One region of the Priestia sp. YIM B13486 genome, then DNA from elsewhere that is predicted to be linked to it. Evidence: riboswitches for the same ligand, from Rfam matches in the RefSeq annotation. Region 1 holds a riboswitch; each other region holds the start of a gene.
The links. Region 1 has a riboswitch for S-adenosylmethionine ahead of ACFX4G_RS24890 (hypothetical protein). Riboswitches for the same ligand answer to the same signal wherever they lie in the genome.
Positions count from the first base shown of each region.

Region 2: linked by a shared signal. The riboswitch ahead of mtnW (2,3-diketo-5-methylthiopentyl-1-phosphate enolase) and the one ahead of ACFX4G_RS24890 (hypothetical protein) in region 1 are both predicted to bind S-adenosylmethionine.
Region 3: linked by a shared signal. The riboswitch ahead of ACFX4G_RS14710 (phosphoadenylyl-sulfate reductase) and the one ahead of ACFX4G_RS24890 (hypothetical protein) in region 1 are both predicted to bind S-adenosylmethionine.

Region 1 is NZ_JBHZOZ010000015.1:20,939-27,964, reverse strand. Features, by position in the region: gene ACFX4G_RS24925 (metallophosphoesterase) at 1-124, shown strand, start outside; gene ACFX4G_RS24920 (GtrA family protein) at 284-706, shown strand; gene ACFX4G_RS24915 (DUF6044 family protein) at 744-2,429, shown strand; gene ACFX4G_RS24910 (glycosyltransferase family 2 protein) at 2,442-3,431, shown strand; gene ACFX4G_RS24905 (hypothetical protein) at 3,541-3,981, shown strand; gene ACFX4G_RS24900 (GNAT family N-acetyltransferase) at 4,063-4,509, shown strand; gene ACFX4G_RS24895 (hypothetical protein) at 4,522-4,818, opposite strand; SAM riboswitch class I at 4,940-5,041, shown strand; gene ACFX4G_RS24890 (hypothetical protein) at 5,111-5,449, shown strand; gene ACFX4G_RS24885 (DUF1540 domain-containing protein) at 5,550-5,708, shown strand; gene alaP (alanine permease AlaP) at 6,026-7,026, shown strand, end outside.
Region 2 is NZ_JBHZOZ010000006.1:281,160-288,185, reverse strand. Features, by position in the region: gene ACFX4G_RS18020 (carbon-nitrogen family hydrolase) at 1-419, opposite strand, end outside; gene ACFX4G_RS18015 (pyridoxal phosphate-dependent aminotransferase) at 532-1,704, shown strand; SAM riboswitch class I at 1,835-1,941, shown strand; gene mtnW (2,3-diketo-5-methylthiopentyl-1-phosphate enolase) at 2,022-3,266, shown strand; gene ACFX4G_RS18005 (2-hydroxy-3-keto-5-methylthiopentenyl-1-phosphate phosphatase) at 3,263-3,928, shown strand; gene ACFX4G_RS18000 (methylthioribulose 1-phosphate dehydratase) at 3,925-4,563, shown strand; gene ACFX4G_RS17995 (1,2-dihydroxy-3-keto-5-methylthiopentene dioxygenase) at 4,579-5,094, shown strand; gene ACFX4G_RS17990 (sugar ABC transporter substrate-binding protein) at 5,217-6,293, shown strand; gene ACFX4G_RS17985 (sugar ABC transporter ATP-binding protein) at 6,310-7,026, shown strand, end outside.
Region 3 is NZ_JBHZOZ010000005.1:7,506-14,531, reverse strand. Features, by position in the region: gene ACFX4G_RS14740 (hypothetical protein) at 170-418, shown strand; gene ACFX4G_RS14735 (glucose-6-phosphate isomerase) at 664-2,013, shown strand; gene ACFX4G_RS14730 (YugN-like family protein) at 2,368-2,772, shown strand; gene ACFX4G_RS14725 (potassium channel family protein) at 2,782-3,570, opposite strand; gene ACFX4G_RS14720 (VOC family protein) at 3,638-4,021, opposite strand; gene cdaS (sporulation-specific diadenylate cyclase CdaS) at 4,119-4,745, opposite strand; SAM riboswitch class I at 5,059-5,161, shown strand; gene ACFX4G_RS14710 (phosphoadenylyl-sulfate reductase) at 5,416-6,129, shown strand; gene ACFX4G_RS14705 (sulfate permease) at 6,149-7,026, shown strand, end outside.

The DNA of each region.
Region 1 (7,026 bases):
TGTTCTAAGTCTTCCGTTATCAGGTTTACAGCCTCATACTGCGTATCAAATAGAAGTAGCGGCAGTGGATGCGTTTGACAATCAAAGCGACCAAAAATTAATCATTGAAGGCTCTACTAAATAGCTAAAAGAATCCTGATTTTTATTGATTCTTTTAGCTTTTTTTCATCTGTTTTTAATGTTATTTTCATTAGATTTTTAAGTGGAGTTGCTACACTGAAACTGTATTTAAAGTCATAATATGTAATTTTAATGAAAGTATCAAAAATCAAAAGGAGTTTGTATGAAAGGATCTTTTGTACGTTTTTTAGTAGTGGGACTGGTCAATACAGCAGTAGGTCTTTCCATTATGTATGTGCTGCTTCATATTTTTCATCATTACTGGGCAGCAACGTTTATCGGAAACGCAGCAGGAGCAGTCGTCAGCTACGTGTTAAATCGAATATTTACGTTTAAAAGCGGAGTTCATTTATCTACAAGCATACTGCGTTTTATTTTGGTTATCGGCGTTTGCTACGGCTTGTCTTACTATATTGGACTGCAGTTCTCCAGCTGGTTATTGCATCAACTTCCTGCTGCTGTGCGTCCGTTCAAAAAAGACGTCGGTATATTAATCGGAACAGGTCTGTATACGCTTTTAAATTATACGGGTCAAAAATACTTTGTATTCAATACAAAAAAAGAAGCAGTCGTCGTACACGATTAGCTTCTAGCAATTATGAAATGGAAATAGGTGTTAACAGATGAAGAAAGAAACAGCTATGAATAAAGAAAAAACATTGCTTATTATCGCTTTCCTTTTGCTGCTTGCGTATGTATCCCCTATGTTTTTGCTCGGGGAAAATTCACATATACGCGTGCACGATAATTTAGACTCAAATATTACGTGGTATAAAGTTCTGCATCGAAGCGGAGAGCTGTTTGGCTCCAGTCATGCCGTATTACCTCAAATTATTAATGGATTGCCGAGGAATACGTTTGGAACAGAATTTAGCGGTATTCAGTGGCTGTATGGTTTATTTCCGACCATGCTTGCGTACAGTCTCAGCCAAACGATCACGCGCGTATTTGCTTTAATTGGAATGTACTTATTATTAAAAAAGCATTTTATTAAAAGTGAGGATGCTTATGCGATTCGAGTGCTTGTATCACTTGCTTTTGCACTTACGCCATTTTGGCCTTCGGGCATGCTGAGTACATTAGGACAGCCGCTGGCGCTGTGGGCGTTTTTAACCATTCGAAACCGCGAAGGAACGTGGAAGGAATGGCTTACTCTTTTATTACTTCCGTTTTACGCGAGCTTTGTTCTAGGATTTTTCTTCTTTTTAACGGCGATGGGAATGCTGTGGCTAAGAGATGCAGTTAAAAAACGAGTTTGGAATATTCCTTTTTTAAGCAGTATTGCAGCGATGACCGCTGTCTTTCTGCTCATTGAATACCGTCTTGTTGATTCTCTTTTATTTCCCGAGGCCCCGACGAGTCGAAATGAATTTTTAAGCTCTACTCTAAGTTTCGGACATTCCGTTCGCCTTGCTTTTAAGAACTATACGCTTGGGCATACGCATGTAATGACGCTTCATACCTTTGTGATTTTACCGCTTTCTTTTATCGTACTTTGGATCGTTGCTCGGAATCAGAAGGGGAAGCTTGAAAAAACGTTTTTGCAGTTATTTATCCTTAATCTACTACTGTCGATTTGGTATGCGTTTTGGTTTTATAAAGGATGGGAGCCGTTAAAAGAAAAATATCAGCTTTTTAATACGTTTAACTTTGCTAGATTTCATTTTTTACGCCCGCTCATTATTTATTTGATGTTTGCAGTTGGCAGCTATGTTTTATGGAAACGGAGCAAGGCGTGGAAAAAGTTTGTGTGGGTGTGTTTGATTTTACAGCTGCTTGTGTTATTTATAGCGAACCCTGAGCTTTATTATCGCTACAATCACGAGCCGTCAGTCAAAGAATTTTATGCTGTCCATCAATTCGATGAAATCAGCAGATATATAGGGAAACCTAAATCATCTTATCGGGTAGCAAGCATTGGGCTTCATCCATCAATTGCTCAGTATAACGGCTTTTATACGCTCGATACGTATAACAACTTCTATCCGTTAACGTATAAACATGAGTTTCGCAAAATCATTGCCAAAGAGCTTGATAAAAATAAAAAGTTAGAAAGTTACTATGATCACTGGGGCAACCGCTGCTATGTGTTTGTTAGCGAGCTAGGGAAAAAATATGATTACCGAAAAGACTCAACGAAAAAAATCCGTCATTTGCAGCTTAATATCAGCCAATTTAAAAAAATGGGCGGTCGCTATATCTTTTCAGCTGTGCCAATCGAAAATGCTGAAAGTGACGGTTTGCACTTTTTAAAAGCGTTTAACGATAAACAGTCCGCTTGGAAAGTGTATGTATATGAAGCAAAGTAAGGGGGCAATAACATGAACAGACCTATTTTAACGATTGTTGTTCCATGTTACAACGAAGAAGAAGTATTCACAGAAACATCTTTTCAATTAACTACTGTAGTAAAAGAACTGATAAATGAACGTCTTGTATCAAGTGAAAGTACCATTTTATTTGTAGACGATGGAAGCAAAGACAGCACGTGGTCGCTTATTGAAAAAGAAAGCTGCAGCAATTTGTTTGTAAAAGGGTTGAAGCTAGCGCGGAATGTAGGACATCAAAATGCTTTGCTCGCAGGACTAGAAGCAGCCCATAAGCAATCTGACTGCGTCATTTCCATTGACGCAGATTTACAAGATGATATCAGCGTTATTCGTACTTTTATAGAGAAATATTGGCTCGGGTATGAAGTCGTATATGGTGTTCGAGACAGCAGAGAAACTGATACATTTTTTAAACGAACCACGGCAGTAGGGTTTTACCGTTTTATGAATAAGCTAGGAATTCAGCTCGTTCAAAATCACGCCGATTTTCGTCTCATGAGCAAACGTGCTCTTGGTGAACTTATGAAATATAAAGAAGGCAACGTCTTTTTACGAGGCCTTGTACCATTAGTAGGATTTCGCTCCACGGAAGTCACATATGACCGCAAAGAACGGACAGCGGGCGAATCAAAATATCCGTTAAAGAAAATGCTTGCTTTTGCATTTGATGGAATTACATCTTTTAGCGTAGCGCCGATACGCTTATTGACGCTGCTTGGAGGAGCTTCTTTTCTCTTTAGTATTGCGTTTGGTATTTATGCGCTGATTCAAAAATATTTAGATCATACGCAAATCGGCTGGACGTCTCTTATTTTATCAATTTGGCTTGTAGGCGGCTTGCAGCTAATGGGAATGGGTCTTGTCGGAGAATACATTGGCAAGATTTTTAACGAAGTGAAACAGCGTCCTAAATATGCGATTGAAAGAGATTTATATACAAAACACTCATTAGACAAACAAAAAGATTTGCTTATGCATTAATTTAAGAAGCTTCTCCTAAATGGAGAGGCTTTTTTTGTTAAAGCGTTTATCATAATTTTTGAGTGAACAGGAAATGCTACTACTAAAATTTCTAAGGAGATCAAAATCTATGAAAAGACTATTTTATACAGTCAGCACTTTTTGTTTTGTTTGGCTTGCTTTTGCAGCCATTCATGTCAGCGCTCTTTCGATTGAGAAGCTTCCAATGAAGAAATCATCTGAACAATGGTCGGTTGAACTGACAAAAGCGAGCATGACGGGAGATAATCAGCTAAAGTGGAAAAATAATGTCTATCATACATATGGATTAACCGTTGAAAACATTGGAAAAGACGTAGAGCGCGTGCAGGTCCAAGCTTTTCGGCACGAAGGAAAAAATAAGGCGAAATACAGCTTGTTTTCTCCTATTGAAAGGTCTAACTTAAGCAAAAGCGGTCAGCGTTTTCGCTACGCGAATTTTGCTGTTCCTGGAAAAGCGGCAAGTTTAGACATTATGATTAACTGGACGGACGAACGAGGCAATCATCAAGAACATTTTGAATTTAAATAAAAGTCTTCGCTTAGGCGAAGACTTTTTTTGCAGGAATTTATCCTCGCATGTGGAAAACGAACACGAAAGGAGAGATCCATAATGATTGCAAAAGCTACTGAAGAAGAATTACAGGAAATTCGGACGAAATCTGCTGATGCGCTGTTTGAAGGAACGATGAAGCAGTTTCATCCGTCAGCTGAACGCGTAAATGAACTAGTTGGTAGTGCCTTTGAAAAAGGCTGTTATTATTTAGTTTTAAGACAAGAAAATAAACTCGCAGGCTGGGTTCTTATCGGCCCATCTACCGACTTCTTTTCAAAAGAAGAAATTGGCTTTATCTACGAATTATATGTTGTACCCGAATACCGCGGGCAAGGTTTAGCCAAGCCGTTAATGCAAAAAGCAATTGATGAATTGTCTATCAAAGGATACCCTGAAATCAGACTCAGCGTTCATGCTGGGAATTTTGCACAGCATGTGTATCGTGAACTTGGCTTTGTAGATAAACAAATATCAATGAGCTTCCAAGTGGCAAAACGTCCGTAACGTTGATGAATGTCAGCGAGTCCATAAAACATAAGATGTTATACATGCGATGAGGTTCGGTAATGAAAGTAAAAGTAAATAAGTAGCCCAAACAGCGCCTTTATCTAGTACTTCAAGGGCTCCTCCAGCTGTATTGTCTGAGGAGGGGGGGGCTTCAAGCGCGTTCATAATCAAAGCCGCTGCTGCTAAAATAATCCCTCCAATACTTCCGGTTGTTTTGACAATTGCAATATGGAAAGTAGATGAAAAGGCAATGCTGAGAAGCAGCAGCAAGCTTCCCAAAAAAGCAGATAACATATATCGTTTCATGTGCTCACCATCCTTTATGAAAGCATACCATATTTTACTTCTTTTTTCTTTTTATTGAAAAGCTATTGACGTAACCTATAAAACATATTAGAATAGTCAGAAATAATTTAAAAACGAAATATTCTTATCTAGAGAGGTGGAGGGACTGGCCCTTTGAAACCTCAGCAACCACAATTATTGAATGGTGCTAATTCCAGCATAGCCTAGCTCTGACAGATAAGAAGAGGAATCTTTTTCTATGATGAAATCCTCTTCTTAGGAAGAAACATTTCGTATAGAAAAGGTGATGACATTGAATAATACACAAACGAATTTATGCATTAATGATTATTTAGATCTATACTTATTAGCAAAAGAAATAAAAGACGAAACGTGGCAGCAGGAAATTTTAGCGGCGCTAAAAACGCATCAAAATCGTTCATTTGAAGAAAAACAATCCGCTCTAGTTCAAGAGATATGGGAAGATTTTAAACAGTTAAATGAAGATATTTCTTTTACGTATCGCTTAATTCAAGAAGAGCCAACTAACGAACAATTTCAGGCTAACTTAAGGCACTTGAGAGAACGGCGGATCACGCTGAGCCGTGAGTTATATTTAGCTAAAAAACAGTATGTTGAACACACGCAATAAAAAGATCCGCTTGAGAAACAAGCGGTTTTTTTGCGTGAAAATGTTAGAATCGTTATATTTCGGGTAGTAAATAGATAAGACAAGCAAAGGAGGGATAACAGTGGCTCAAGGTGTATTGTGTGAAGTGAATGAGTGCATGTATTGGAAATCCGGAAATAAATGCAGTGCAGAGTCCATTTACGTTGTGAGTCCTGAAAGTAGTCACCATGTTTCTGAAACGGAAGAACCTGGCTGTAAAACTTTTGAACCCGCGAGATAAATGCTAGTTTTTATAAAAAAGCATAAAATGAACGATGCGCTGACGGAGTTGAGTCGGCGTTTTTCTATTTTTAAAAAATACTATTACTTAAGTGCAATAATAAATACATAGTAAAAAAGTAGTGCCTATGTCTAATTGTGCGTTTAAACAAAATGATAAGATAATTTTTTTGTTTTTCGACAAAAGAAAAGTGAGGGAAAGGTGATAGAATACAAATATACAGCCTAGCTGTCTTTTAGCACAAATTTATATGAAAGCGCTAACAAAAAAGGCTGTGTTCATCTCGTTTTGACAGATTGGAAAAAGGGGAGACGTTTATGCAGGGGAAAACTCAGGGGAAAGAATTGAAACGCGGGTTAGAAGAAAGACATGTGACGCTGATGTCCTTAGGAGCAGCCATAGGGGTAGGACTGTTTCTTGGATCTGCATCTGCTATTAAATTAGCAGGGCCAGGAATATTATTGGCGTACGGATTTAGCGGAATGATTATGTTTTTTATTATGAGAGCACTTGGAGAAATGGCGATTCAAAAACCTGTTGCAGGTTCATTCAGCAAGTACGCACGCGACTACTTAGGGCCGCTTGCTGGTTATTTAACAGGTTGGAACTACTGGTTTTTATGGGTTGTAACATGTATGGCTGAAATTACAGCCGTTGGTATTTATATGGGGTATTGGTATCCGGATGTACCAAACTGGATTTGGGCGTTATCGGCGCTTGTCATCATGACAACGGTTAACTTCTTAGCTGTTAAGGCATATGGTGAACTGGAATTTTGGTTTGCACTTATTAAAATTTTAGCGATTGTATTAATGATTGCCGTTGGATTATTAATGATCGTGTTCGGAATCGGCAACGGCGGCGTTGCGACTGGTATCAAAAACTTGTGGGACAACGGCGGACTGTTCCCGAACGGATTCAAAGGTATTTTGCTGTCGCTGCAAATGGTCATGTTTGCGTATTTAGGAATTGAAATGATCGGCGTTACCGCGGGAGAAGTGAAAAATCCCGAAAAATCTCTAGCAAGAGCGATTGATTCTGTCTTTTGGCGTATTCTGATTTTCTACGTCGGTGCGTTATTTGTCATTATGTCGATTTATCCGTGGCAAGAGATTGGTTCACAGGGAAGCCCGTTTGTATTAACATTTGAAAAAATCGGCATTCCAGCGGCGGCTGGTATCATTAACTTTGTTGTACTAACAGCAGCTCTTTCTTCTTGTAACAGCGGTATTTTTAGTACAGGCCGTATGCTGTTTAACTTAGCAGAACACGGAGAAGCACCAAAAGGATACGGTCAGCTTACAAAGGGCGGCGTACC
Region 2 (7,026 bases), on a different contig from region 1:
AGTGACTGTTCAAGTGTAAAAAGATTTTTTGCTGTTCCTGCTTCTAAATACAGGTGTTCATCCATTAATTTAAATAAGTGCAGTTTACTGTATTGTGATACTTCACGACCTTTTCGGTCAAAAATATACATCGTATTCGTGACGCCTTGCTCTGTTTTTTTCGCGATCGAACCTGCCACAATATTTACTTCGTTCGTTTTAGCAAACTGAGAGATTAATTGCTTGGCTTGCTGTCCTTCATCATCTGCAATTTCGTCTAGCCGCGTCAAATCATAAGCTGTATCCCATAGCTCAGGAAGCACAAGGATATCAGGGTTTTCTTTCAGGGCTTCCGTCATTTTTTGTTCGATATATTTTCGATTTTTAGTTGGGTTTCCAAACGCAATATCAAGCTGCAAACACGTAATTTTTACACTCACTTTATCATCCGTCCTTTTTTTAGTAGTTGAAAAAAATGACTTTACAAGTTGAGTATTACAATATATTATTTGTGACTAGAATTTCAAGAATTTTTTGAGAAGGTGTGCGATGATGAAACAATTTGAGCAATCGGAACTATTAAAAAGTTTACCAAAACAATTTTTTGCATCACTTGTGGGCAAGGTAGGAAAAGTAATGGCCCAAGGGCACGACGTTATTAACTTAGGGCAGGGAAATCCTGATCAGCCTACTCCTTCACATATTGTAGGAACACTGCAAAAAGCAAGTGCTAATCCTATGCATCATAAATATTCTCCATTTCGGGGGCACCAGTTTTTAAAAGAGGCCGTTGCGACTTTTTATAAACGAGAATATGGCGTTGATGTGGATCCTGAAAAAGAAGTAGCTATTTTATTTGGCGGAAAGGGTGGACTTGTTGAAATCCCGCAGTGCTTGTTAAATCCTGGAGATACGGTGCTGGTTCCGGATCCTGGGTATCCTGATTACTGGTCTGGAGTAGAGCTTGCAAAAGCCAAGATGGAAGTGATGCCTCTCACGGCTGAAAATCATTTTCTACCCGTATACGAAGAGATAAGTGAACGTGCTAAAGCACAGGCAAAGCTCATGTTTTTAAACTATCCGAATAATCCTACTGGTGCAGTGGCAACGGCAGAATTTTTTGAAGACACCGTGGCGTTTGCTGCCAAGCACGATATTTGTGTGGTACACGACTTTGCTTACGGAGCAATTGGGTTTGATGGTAAAAAGCCAATCAGTTTTTTACAGACTCCTGGTGCAAAAGAGACGGGAATTGAAATTTATACTCTTTCTAAAACGTATAACATGGCGGGATGGCGAGTTGGATTTGCTGTAGGAAATGAAAGTGTAGTAGAAGCTATTAATCTTCTTCAAGATCATATGTATGTCAGTCTCTTTGGGGCGGTTCAAGAGGCAGCAGCCGCAGCTCTGTTGGAATCTCAACAATGTGTGAATGATTTAGTTAAGCGCTATGAATCTAGACGCAATACCTTTATTCAAGGGCTTCGAGAAATTGGTTGGGATGTTACATCTCCAGCAGGCTCCTTTTTTGCATGGCTAAAAGTTCCTAAAGGATATACTTCCGAACAGTTTTCAGATTTACTCCTTGAAAAAGCCCACGTTGTAGTTGCTCCTGGTGTAGGCTTTGGAACATATGGGGAAGGCTATGTGCGCGTAGGACTGCTGACGGATGAAGAACGAATGAGAGAAGCTGTATCTCGAATAAAAAAATTAAATTTATTTTAAAAACGCATTGACAATCCTTTTTGAGTTGGCTTAATATGTAAGAAGTTAACGAGATTAATAACCGATAAATCCTAGCGGTATTTTTTATTTAGTATATAATCTACGAATTCAATTTAAATAAATAGCAACTTTCTTATTAAGAGTAGGTGGAGGGACTAGCCCGATGAAGCCCGGCAACCGACTTAACGCATGTTAAGCACGGTGCTAATTCTTGCAGCAGCAGCTGAGAGATAAGAAGAGCAACGAAAGCCTCTTCTTAATCACAGAAGAGGCTTTTTTTATTAACGATATTAAACAGCAAGGGAGTTTTTAGCATAATGAGCGAAATCGTTGCAAGCTACTTACTACATGATAATAAAGGAAATTTTCATAAAAAAGCGGAAGGAATTGCTTTAGGACTAACCGTCGGCTCATGGACAGATCTGCCGCTTTTAGATCAGCAACAGCTTCAAAAGCATAAAGGGCGCGTCGTGTCCGTAACTGAGCTTCAAGATTGCGAACGTGTAAACGGATATTTAGGCGGAGAAATTAAGCAGGCTATTGTCAAAATTGCTTATCCAACTGCCAACTTTTCAAGAGATTTACCGGCTATTTTAGTTACGGTTTTCGGAAAACTATCACTTGATGGAAAAGTGAAATTATTAGACTTGGATTTTCCTGATGAATTATTAGCTGAATTCCCAGGACCGCGCTTTGGAATAGAAGGTATCCGAGAGAAACTAGGCGTTTATGACCGTCCGCTTGTGATGAGTATTTTTAAAGGCGTGATTGGAAGAGGTATGACGTACTTAACAACTCAGCTGCGTGAGCAAGCGCTTGGCGGAGTGGATTTGGTTAAAGACGACGAGATTTTGTTTGATAGTGAACGAACACCTTTTGAAGCTCGCGTTACAGAAGGGAAAAAAGTACTGAATGAAGTATACGAAAAAACGGGACACCGCACGCTGTATGCTGTTAATTTAACGGGACGAACGTTTGAGTTAAAAGAAAAAGCGAGAAAAGCAGCTGAGCTAGGAGCCGATGCTCTTTTATTCAACGTATTTGCTTACGGGTTAGACGTACTGCAGGCACTTCGAGAAGACGATGAAATTAACTTGCCGATTATGGCACACCCAGCTGTTAGCGGAGCGCTTACGCCATCAGAGTTTTACGGTTTTTCAAATTCATTGCTGCTTGGAAAGCTATTGCGTTTAGCCGGAGCAGATTTCTCACTGTTTCCATCACCATACGGAAGCGTAGCGCTTTCTCTTGAAGATACGACAGGCATTGCCTACGAATTAACGCGTCCTGTATACAAATATAAGCAGTCTTTCCCGGTTCCTTCAGCAGGAATTCATCCTGGAATGGTACCGCAGCTTGTGAAGGACTTTGGAATCGACAGCATTATTAATGCAGGAGGCGGAGTTCACGGTCATCCAGACGGAGCTATCGGAGGAGGAAAAGCCTTCCGTGCGGCGATAGATGCAGTACTCTCTCATCAAACACTAGCCGAAAAAGCTGAAGAATCAAAAGAGTTGCAAAAAGCTTTGCAACTATGGGGAACAGTAGAGGTGAAAGCATGACATCGTTAAAAATCTTTTGTGACTTTGATGGAACAATTACAAATAGCGATAACATTATTGCTATTATGAAACAATTTGCTCCTCCGGAGTGGGAAAGTATTAAAGACGACGTGTTGGCACAGCGCGTCTCCATTCAAGAAGGAGTTGGGCAAATGTTTGCCTTGCTCCCAGTGGAATTAAAAGAAGATATTATTTCTTATATTTTAGAGACGTCTGCTATTCGAGATGGATTTGATGATTTTATTGCCTATACAAAAGAACACCATATTCCGCTTTATATTGTAAGCGGAGGAATTGACTTTTTTGTAAAACCACTTTTGGGAAATCGAGTTGCAGAGGAAATGCTCTACTGCAACGGATCTGATTTTTCCGGTGAGCATATTTCCATTACGTGGCCTCATACATGTGATAAACAGTGTACAAATGACTGCGGCTGCTGTAAGCCAACGATTATTCGCCATCTTGCAGATGAAAGAGATCATACGGTTGTTATTGGCGATTCCATTACGGATTTGCAGGCTGCCAAATTAGCTGATACGGTCATTGCACGTGACTTTTTAATTGAAAAATGTGAAGAGCTATCTCTACCGTATCGTCCTTTTTCTACTTTTTATGATGTCATTCACCATTTACAAGAATTAACAGAAGAGGTGAAAGCATGAGTATTATGGCTCAGCAACGATTACACGAGCTTGCAGATATAAAAGATGAGCTGGCAGAGCGCGATTGGTTCTTCGGTACGAGCGGAAACTTAGCGATTAAAGTGGATCAAAACCCGACAACTTTCTTTGTATCAGCAAGTGGAAAAGATAAAAGAAAACGCACAAATGAAGATTTTTTATTAGTTGATCAATATGGAAAGCCTGCAGAAGACACGCATTTAAAGCCTTCTGCTGAAACGCTTTTACACGTTAAGATTTACGATTTAACGAATGCTGGGTGCAGTCTTCATGTACATACAATCGACAACAACGTGATCTCTGAACTGTACGGAGATGAAGGCGTTATTTCATTCAAAGGTCAAGAAATTATTAAGGCGCTAGGCATTTGGGAAGAAGATGCGGAAATTACTGTTCCGATTATTCCGAATTACGCAGATATTCCGACACTAGCAGAAGAGTTTTCTCACCATATAAAAGGCGATCAAGGCGCGATTTTGATTCGTAATCACGGGATTACGGTATGGGGGAAAAATGCATTTGAAACAAAAAAAGCGCTAGAAGCCTATGAATTTCTATTTAGTTACCACGTCAAATTACTGTCACTTAAAGGCATTAAGCCAAAGGTGCATTTATAAAAGGAGGAAACAAAAATGGCGCACATTCGCTTACATGTAAACAATAAAAGAATTGAAACTCAAGAGGAAGTATCAGCTTTTCTGGCAAACAATGAAGTTATTTATGAAAACTGGGATATTACAAAACTTCCAGAAAATCTTCGTGAAAAATATGATTTAACTGATGAAGAAAAAACAGAAATTTTAAACGCTTTTGGTGAGGATATTAAAGATATTTCGGAACGCCGCGGCTATAAAGCTCAAGATGTTATCTCGTTATCGGAATCTACACCAAATATTGATGAATTGTTAAAAAACTTTCAGCGCAAGCATATTCATACAGATGACGAAGTTCGCTTTATTGTAAGCGGTCATGGAATCTTTGTTATTCAAGGAAAAGACGGCGAATTTTTTGATGTTGAATTAGAGCCGGGCGATTTAATTTCAGTACCAGAGAACATTCTTCATTACTTTACACTAATGGAAGATCGTAAAGTAGTCGCTGTCCGAATTTTCGTGACAACTGAAGGATGGGTACCTATTTACGCATAACAATTACTTGTAAAGCATAGGTCATTTTCACCCCGCTTTTACATCTAAAAGCGGGGTATTCTTTGGATTATTATAAAACTAACTATTTTTATATGAATAATAAGTTTAATGGGAGGAACACCATGAAAAAGAGTAAAAAAATGCTGTGGCCACTTACTTTGCTCGTGCTTCTAATCTTTGCACTGGCTGCCTGCACGAAAGAACAGCCAAGTCTAAACGAGAAAGCACAGGCAGCTCCAGCGCAGCAAGCGGCTTCTGCTAAGCCTGTACAGCAAGAAGGAAAAAAGGTTACGAAAGATACAAAAATTGCGCTTATTTCTGAATTTACGTCAGGCACTCACGCTGCTCAGTACATAACAGGTGTGACAAAAGCGGCTAAAAAAGCAGGGGTACAGCTATCCGTTTCTGATTCAAACAATGATCAATCCAAAATGGCTGCTTATTTAGACACGGCTATTAACCAAAATGTTGACGGTATTATGATTGACCACGGCCGGGCTGAAACCCTTGAACCTGGCGTGAAGCGCGCGATTGCAAAAGGAATTCCCGTTATTGCAACAGACGTAGAATTAAAAGTAGAAGGCGTTACAACAATTGACCAAGACGATTATATGCTTGCGCTGCAGGGTCTGAAACAAATGATGCAGGACATTAATGGAAAAGGAAACATTGTATATGCATTTGTTGGAGGGTTTGCGCCGATGGAAAAGCGCGACAGCATTTATAAAATTATGATGAATCGCTATCCAGATGTAAAACAAATTGCTACGTTTGGAAGCGCAACGGACAACACCTCATTAGACACACAAAATAAAATGGCAGCTGTGTTGAAGCAGTATCCAAATAAAGGAGACATCGCGGCCGTTTGGGCACCTTGGGACGAATTTGCAAAAGGAGTAACAAGAGCGATTAAAGAAGCAGGACGAGACGAGATTAAAGTGTACGGAGTAGACTTATCTGATGAAGATCTACAAATGATGCAGGCAAAAAACAGCCCGTGGAAAGCGTCAGCTGCCGTAAATCCAGCTTCAGTAGGAGAAAAGCAAGTTGATCTGCTTCTTAAAAAGATTTCCGGTCAAGAGATCCCTCGTTATTATTCCTTTGATCCGGTTTTAGTCAAACAAACAGACTTGCCTAATCAAACGATTAATATGGATCAGCTTAGTCAGTATGTAGAAGAATGGGGTAAAAAAGAATAGAAGTGGAGGGACAGATATGACGAACGAGCTTTCAATGAAGAACATAACAAAAAACTTTGGTTCTTTTCAAGCGCTGAACAAAGTTGATTTTACTGTTCGAAAAGGGGAAATCCATGCTTTATTGGGAGCCAATGGTGCCGGTAAAAGTACGCTGATGAAAATATTGTGCGGAGCTTACGACGAGTACGAAGGAAAAATCTGCAAAGACGGAGAAGAAATCTCCATTTCTTCTCCTAAAGAAGCTAAGCGCCAGGGCATCGGCATTGTGCATCAAGAAGTAGATGTAGCGCTGATTCCTTCGCTGTCAGTGGCTGAAAACATTGTGTTAGACGTGCAGACTTCTAATAAAAGTAAGACATTTGTAAACTGGAAATCTATTTATAAGAAAGCGGAAAAAGCTCTTTCTTTACTTGGCTCTTCTCTATCCGTTAAAAAAAATGTCGTTGACCTAACTCTATCAGAAAAACAGCAGGTGCTTATTGCACGTGCAATTGTACAGAATGTTGATTATTTAATTTTGGATGAACCAACCGCACCTCTTAGTGTGGAAGAGACGAAACAATTGTTTTCTGTGATGAGAGAGTTAAAGAAAAGCGGAGTAGGCATTATTTACATTTCACATCGCCTTCAAGAAGTGGTTGATATTTGCGACCGCTTAACGGTTTTAAAGGACGGACGCTATGTAGCTACAAAAGAAACTGCACATACATCAATTGAAGACGTGATTACGCTC
Region 3 (7,026 bases), on a different contig from region 1:
ATAATTTAATTATGCATGCATCCATGCTATTTCTTAGTATCAGCAGATTTTTCAAACCTTATTAAATAAATAGAAACTCGTCACAAAATCCATAAAAAAAACATAAAAAAATTTTTTTGGACGTATAAAAATCACTCAAAATTGTCACTCTAAGAGTGAGGTGATGGAAATGTATAGGAAACAAATAGCCATCAGTTTTCTCATTTTTACCGCATTATGTATGGGCGGATTTGTGCTGAATAATCACTTGGAAATGAAAGAAGAAAACAGGGTGTTCCTCACTTCTAAAAACCAAGCTGAAAATTCCATTTCAATAGACTCTTCCCTTTTAAAAGCCTCTTATAAACCGAGACAATATGTGAAGATAGGTGAAATGAACTATATTGCACCATCCGATAAGCAAATAAAAAACGATTGAAGACCAATCTTTAGTCGTTTTTTATTTGCTTATTATTTGCGTAATCGTGCATGAATTACGTCCTGTAATCAAAGAACATTAGTTGACTTCACAACTGAATTTATCGTTAAATAAAAAGGTACATACAATGATTGCAGTTTCAACAAACTATAATGATTGTGTCAAATTGTAAGTGGATTCACTTGAATTCAGCTAACAGTTTCGATAAAGTGAAAAATAAAGATATTTTAATGGAGGAACAGACTATGACACATGTTCGTTTTGATTATTCAAACGCGTTATCATTTTTTGGTGAACATGAACTTACATACTTACGTGATGCCGTGAAAGTAGCTCACCATTCAATTCATGAGAAAACAGGTGCTGGAAACGACTTTTTAGGATGGGTCGACCTTCCTACGGAGTATGACAAAGAAGAATTTGCACGCATTCAAAAAAGTGCAGAAAAAATTAAATCTGATTCAGATGTATTAATTGTTATCGGTATTGGAGGATCTTACTTAGGTGCTCGTGCTGCTATTGAAATGCTTCAGCATTCATTCTATAACACATTATCAAAAGAACAGCGTAAAACTCCGCAAGTTATTTTTGCTGGTAACAACATCAGCTCAACGTACATGAAAGACTTAATGGATGTTTTACAAGATAAAGATTTCTCTATTAATGTTATTTCAAAATCTGGTACAACAACAGAACCGGCGATTGCTTTCCGTATCTTCCGTAAATTATTAGAAGAGAAATATGGCAAAGAAGAAGCACGCAAGCGTATTTATGCAACAACAGATAAAGCGCGTGGCGCATTAAAAACATTAGCGGACGAAGAAGGCTATGAAACATTTGTTATTCCAGATGATGTAGGCGGCCGTTATTCAGTATTAACAGCGGTTGGCTTATTGCCAATTGCCGCTGCGGGTCTTGATATCGAACAAATGATGAAAGGGGCAGCTGATGCTCAAGAAGCATTCTCATCATCAGAGCTAGAAGAGAACCCAGCTTATCAATATGCTGTAGCTCGTAATGTTCTTTATAATAAAGGAAAAACAATTGAAATGCTGATTAACTATGAGCCAGCTCTTCAATACTTTGCTGAGTGGTGGAAACAGTTATTTGGCGAAAGTGAAGGAAAAGACCAAAAAGGTATTTACCCTTCATCTGCTAACTTCTCAACGGATCTTCATTCTTTAGGTCAATATGTACAAGAAGGTCGTCGTGATATTTTTGAAACAATTGTACAAGTTCAAGATTCTCGTCATGAGCTAACAATTGAAGAAGATGCAGCGGACTTAGATGGATTAAATTACTTAGCTGGTGAAACAGTTGACTTTGTAAATAAAAAAGCCTTCCAAGGTACAATGCTTGCTCACACAGATGGGGGCGTTCCAAACTTAGTTGTGAACATTCCTGCGCTAGATGAGTATACGTTCGGATATGTTGTATATTTCTTCGAAAAAGCATGTGCAATCAGCGGCTATTTATTAGGCGTAAACCCATTCGATCAGCCGGGAGTAGAAGCATACAAAGTAAATATGTTTGCTCTGCTTGGAAAACCTGGTTTTGAAGAGAAAAAAGCAGAATTAGAAAAGCGTTTGAAATAAATAAAAAGAGGGCGGTACAAAAGTATTTTAGCCCAAGTGAAAAACGAACCATTGATCAACATGTTTGATTAGTGGTTCGTTTTTTTTGTTATAGTGAATATAGTTTCATCTGTTTAGGTCCTTCTAACAGTTGATTGGAGCGCAAGTGACGAGGAGGCTCAGCGCCCGCCCGCGGAAAGTGAAGCCTCGCACAGACATCAACTGCGGTGTCGCAAGCGATTTATATGAGCTGCTTTATCCAGTTTGTTCGTCTTTAGGTTGGATTCATTTAGTTATGTCTCACCCTCTTTTTTGCTTTTGAGATAAAGGATAAAACGCTGGAAAAAGGACATGTTAAAACAGAGGAGGGATAACATGATTGAATTATCTTCAAGATTAGAGGGAACATTATTCAAGCTTTACGAATTAGAAAAAACGCTTAAGCCGCTTGGGTATAACATTGGAGGAAATTGGGATTACGACCATGGTTCATTTGACTATAAGATGAACGATGAAGTCGGCTATCAGTTTTTACGTATCCCGTTTACAGCTACGAATGGAGAGCTGGATTCTAAAGGAACAACCGTACAGATTGGCACGCCATTTTTACTTTCACATAAATATCAAATTGGTCTAGATGACGATGTTCACAATGGAAATGTTAGTGCTTCATTTAATCAGTTTGCAGAGCCCCAAGACGCAGACGCTTCATTTCCAGAAAAGTATATCAGCTTAGGAGAAGAGCTAATTAGAGAGGCAGAAAATGCGCTGCTTCAGTAATTGAAGGAACTATTCTTTTTTTAAACTCTCTAATTTTTTCACAAAAATATGTTCGTACATGACTTGACTAATCAACTCGTTTGTTTTAATCATTTCATTCACCCCCAAGTTTTGTGCATTTTGAATATGCTTTTTTGTTAAAAGTTCAACGATGCTGTAAATAGAAGGGTTCAATCCTTGCAGAGCGACTAACGTAACAATAGTATTCATGTCTGCATATTCTTCTGTCTTATGCTGATCGGCAGTAATCAGCACTTTTTTTGCGTACCGAGCGTTGGCAAGTTCTAATACTTCATAATGAGAGGGACTTCCTTTAATAAAATGAACGCGATCACAAATCATGGGATTTTTAGTCAGAGAGTCGTCGATAAGCACAATGTCTTCTTTATGAAATGCGTCGCGATAATACTCTAACACGAGTTTGGCGCGCTCATTCCACCCAACAACGATGAAGTGATCTTTTCCATAAAATTTTAAATTCCCTTCCAAATAAGCGCTCTCAGCGGAAACAGCAATTTTAGAAAGCGTGACAAAATAAGTAGTAATAAATCCCGTTCCGATCAGAACTAAAATAATTGCAGCTAACCTTCCAATCGTAGTGGTCGGAGCAAAATCACCGTACCCTATAGTAGAGATTGTAATAATAACCCACCAAATTCCTTCAAACACATTCCCAAACGTTTGCGGCTCTAGGAAATGTATAAGCATGCCGAAAAGCAGAACAAGGCAGCCGATAATAAAAAGAAGCCGCACTAAAATAGAACGACGAAAAAGTCGAAATAATAGCCATTCCATCATAAAAAAACCTCCAGTGATTAGTCATAGCCACAGTATGACCATTTTTCACTGAAGGTATAAGATATCTTTATCTTTTTACTTCGTAATATTCAATCCATTCTTTGTCTGGACCGTAGAAAAATAAGTATCTTGCTCCATTTGGCAAAGTTACAATGTTTTCTTCCACAAATGAAACGCCTGCTGATTTTAAACGCTCAAACTCCTCTTCAATTCCGTCTACTGCCAGCGCAAAATGATGAACTTTCCCTTCGTTAGGTAAGCTTGAGTTATACCCTTGAATTAACTCTACGATTACATTGCCTTCTAAACCTAGAAAAGCTAGCTTCAAAGACGGATCGGTATGTGGTAGTTTTTCGATGAGCTCTAATCCCACTTTTTGCGTATAGAACTCAATCGATTCTTCTATATCCTTTACTTGAACGCCTACATGTTCAAATTTTAAAATTGTCATATGCATCACCCGTATCTATAGTATGTAAAAACTATGAAATATATTAAAGAGAAAGGATATAGAAGTCAAGATAGGGCTGCTTATCAGGAAAGGGCTCTTAAATCATATTTTTGCTGGAGTGAATAGGGTAGAGGCTTCCATCAAGAGCAAACGAAATTTTGCCTGTTTCTTCAGATACAACTAAAATTAATGCATCCGATTTTTCCGACATTCCAATGGCTGCACGGTGACGTGTTCCCAATTTTTTGTTCGTTAAAATAATAGACGAAAGAGGTAAAACATTAGCAGCTGAAATAAGCTGATTATTTCTAATTAGGACGGCTCCGTCATGTAAGGGTGTCCCTGGATAGAACAGCGTCTCAACTAGCGTAGCGCTGACAGGAGCTTGAATAGGCATTCCTTTTTGAATAAGAGGGTCTACATTTTGTTCCCGTTCAATGACAATTAAAGCGCCGTGACGTTTCTCCGAAAGGTTATGAATAGCTAAAGACAGAGCAGCATATTCAAATGTATAAGGCGATAAATAATGGCGCAAGTAATAAGAGGCAGCCGTAGCTTGAACATCTTGAAATAACCTTCTCATCTCCTCAAAATCACATAGGATACAATGATCACTCGTGTCTAAATGTTTAATTAAATTAGAGGCTTCAGTTGAAATCTGCTGTAAATATGTTCGCACATTATTTTTAATTGTATCGTCTAATTGAAAAGGTTGTCTCTCCATCTTATATAGCTCCTATCTGTCAGTCAGTGTTATCTGTAATGTGTGCTAATGTGGGTGAATTATCCGTAAAGCTTATAAATCCCTTATTAATTTTATAGTGAGGTTTTGTGTTTTATTTAGCAAGAGAATATAAAAAGTTGGAGAAAAAAGAAAGCGTTTTATAAATTGATATGTTCACGTTTGGGTTAAATTTACATATGTTGTTTTAAATAAAAGTATAGATATTTCTGTGAATTTAAAGTATAGTTTTCTTATCGGATATATGATTTTTAATGTTGACAAATATTCTAAATATGCTAAAATTTTTAAAAAATGCTTATCAAGAGTGGTGGAGGGATCTGGCCCGCTGAACCCCGGCAACCTGCTTAGCAAGGTGCTAATTCCAGCAAAGTGTGTATCATTTTGAAAGATAAGGTGAAAATTTATTGCCTACCCAGTCTTTCAATATGGAAGACTTTTTATTTTGATATAGCGCAAGCGATAATTTGAGGAGGGACACCAATGACTGTAACCCCCGACTTAAAACAAATTTTTGAGCATGTCGAAGCAAAGTAAGAATTAAATAGTTTCGCTGACTAGACACACTAGAGGCGGTTTTATCCAATTCTAGTGGGTAAAACCGTCTTTTTTTATTGGATAACGCGGATAACTAAGAATTGGAGTGAAGAAAATGGCAGACTTATATACGTACGAAAACTGGAGTGATACATTTCCAGAGTTCGACAGTGAAGATGAAACAAAAGGAGCTCTTTCAGCATTGCAGTGGGCGTATGATACCTACGGAGATTCAATTATTTACGCATCAAGCTTTGGTATCGAAGGAATCGTGTTAATTGATTTAATTTCAAAAGTGAAAAAAGATGCTGAAATTGTCTTTTTAGATACGGGCGTTCATTTTAAAGAAACATATGAAGTAATTGATGCAATTAAAGAACGCTTTCCTGATTTGCGTATTCATATGAAAAAACCGGATTTAACGCTTGCAGAACAAGCTGAGAAACATGGAGATGAACTTTGGAAGAGTCAGCCTAACCTATGCTGTCAAATTCGAAAAATCATCCCGCTAAGGGAATCTCTTGCTCCTTATGATGCGTGGATTTCTGGTTTGAGACGCGAGCAGTCTGAGTCTCGTGCCAACACGAATTATTTTAATAAAGATGAGAAATTCAAGAAAGTGAAAGTCTGCCCGTTAATTCATTGGTCCTGGAAAGAAGTTTGGCGCTATGTGTATAAGCATGATTTACCATATAACAAACTTCATGATCAAGGCTACCCAAGTATTGGCTGTGAGCCCTGTACCGCACCTGCCTACAATGTAGACGATTTACGTTCAGGAAGATGGGCAGGTACACAAAAAGTTGAATGCGGATTACACGAATCTTAAATACGAAAGAGCTGAATAAATGATGCTTTTATATGTTGCCTTTATCATTGCGCTTTTTTTTGCAATGAATATTGGGGCAAGCGGTGCAGCAGCAGCTATGGGCGTTTCATACGGCTCCGGTGCGATTAAAAAGAAAAGAGTAGCCCTGTTCATCTGTGCTGTAGGTATTGTGCTCGGAGCCATTATCGGAGGCGGCGAGGTGGTAAAAACCATCAGTTCAGGTATCATACCTGAAAAATTGCTGTCAGTAGAATTAGTTATTATCATTCTGGCTGCTGCAACGCTGTCACTCTTTTTCGCGAATTTAATTGGTATTCCTCTATCAACAAGTGAAGTAACGGTTGGTTCAGTTGTTGGAGTAGGCGTAGCTTATCAATCTCTGTATGTGGAAAAACTTTTAGTTGTCATGTCTTTTTGGATTATTGTTCCGCTGGTTTCATTTGTCATTGCTTTTTTGATTGGAAAAGTGATAAAACGCGGAGCGCATAAAAAAGAAGCAAAGGGAACGTGGAAAAGAGTTTTAACGATTTTAGTTATAGCGACGGGATTCTTTGAAGCCTTCTCAGCTGGAATGAATAACGTGGCAAATGCTGTCGGTCCTCTAGTAGGAGCTGGATTAATGGATGCCACAACGGGTGTCATAGCAGGAGGATTGGCAGTGGCGCTCGGAGCTCTTTTACTAGGAGGCCGAGTTATTGAAACAAACGGGAAAAAAATTACTCGCTATTCTATAGGGGAAGGGTGCATTATCTCGGGTACTGGTGCTTCTCTTGTCACAGTCGCTTCACTGTTTGGTTTGCCAGTACCCCTTACACAGGTCACTACGTCTTCTATTATTGGAATAGGAGCAGCGAAAACGGGATTCACGAAAGAACAGCGCGAAGTTGTCATTCAAAT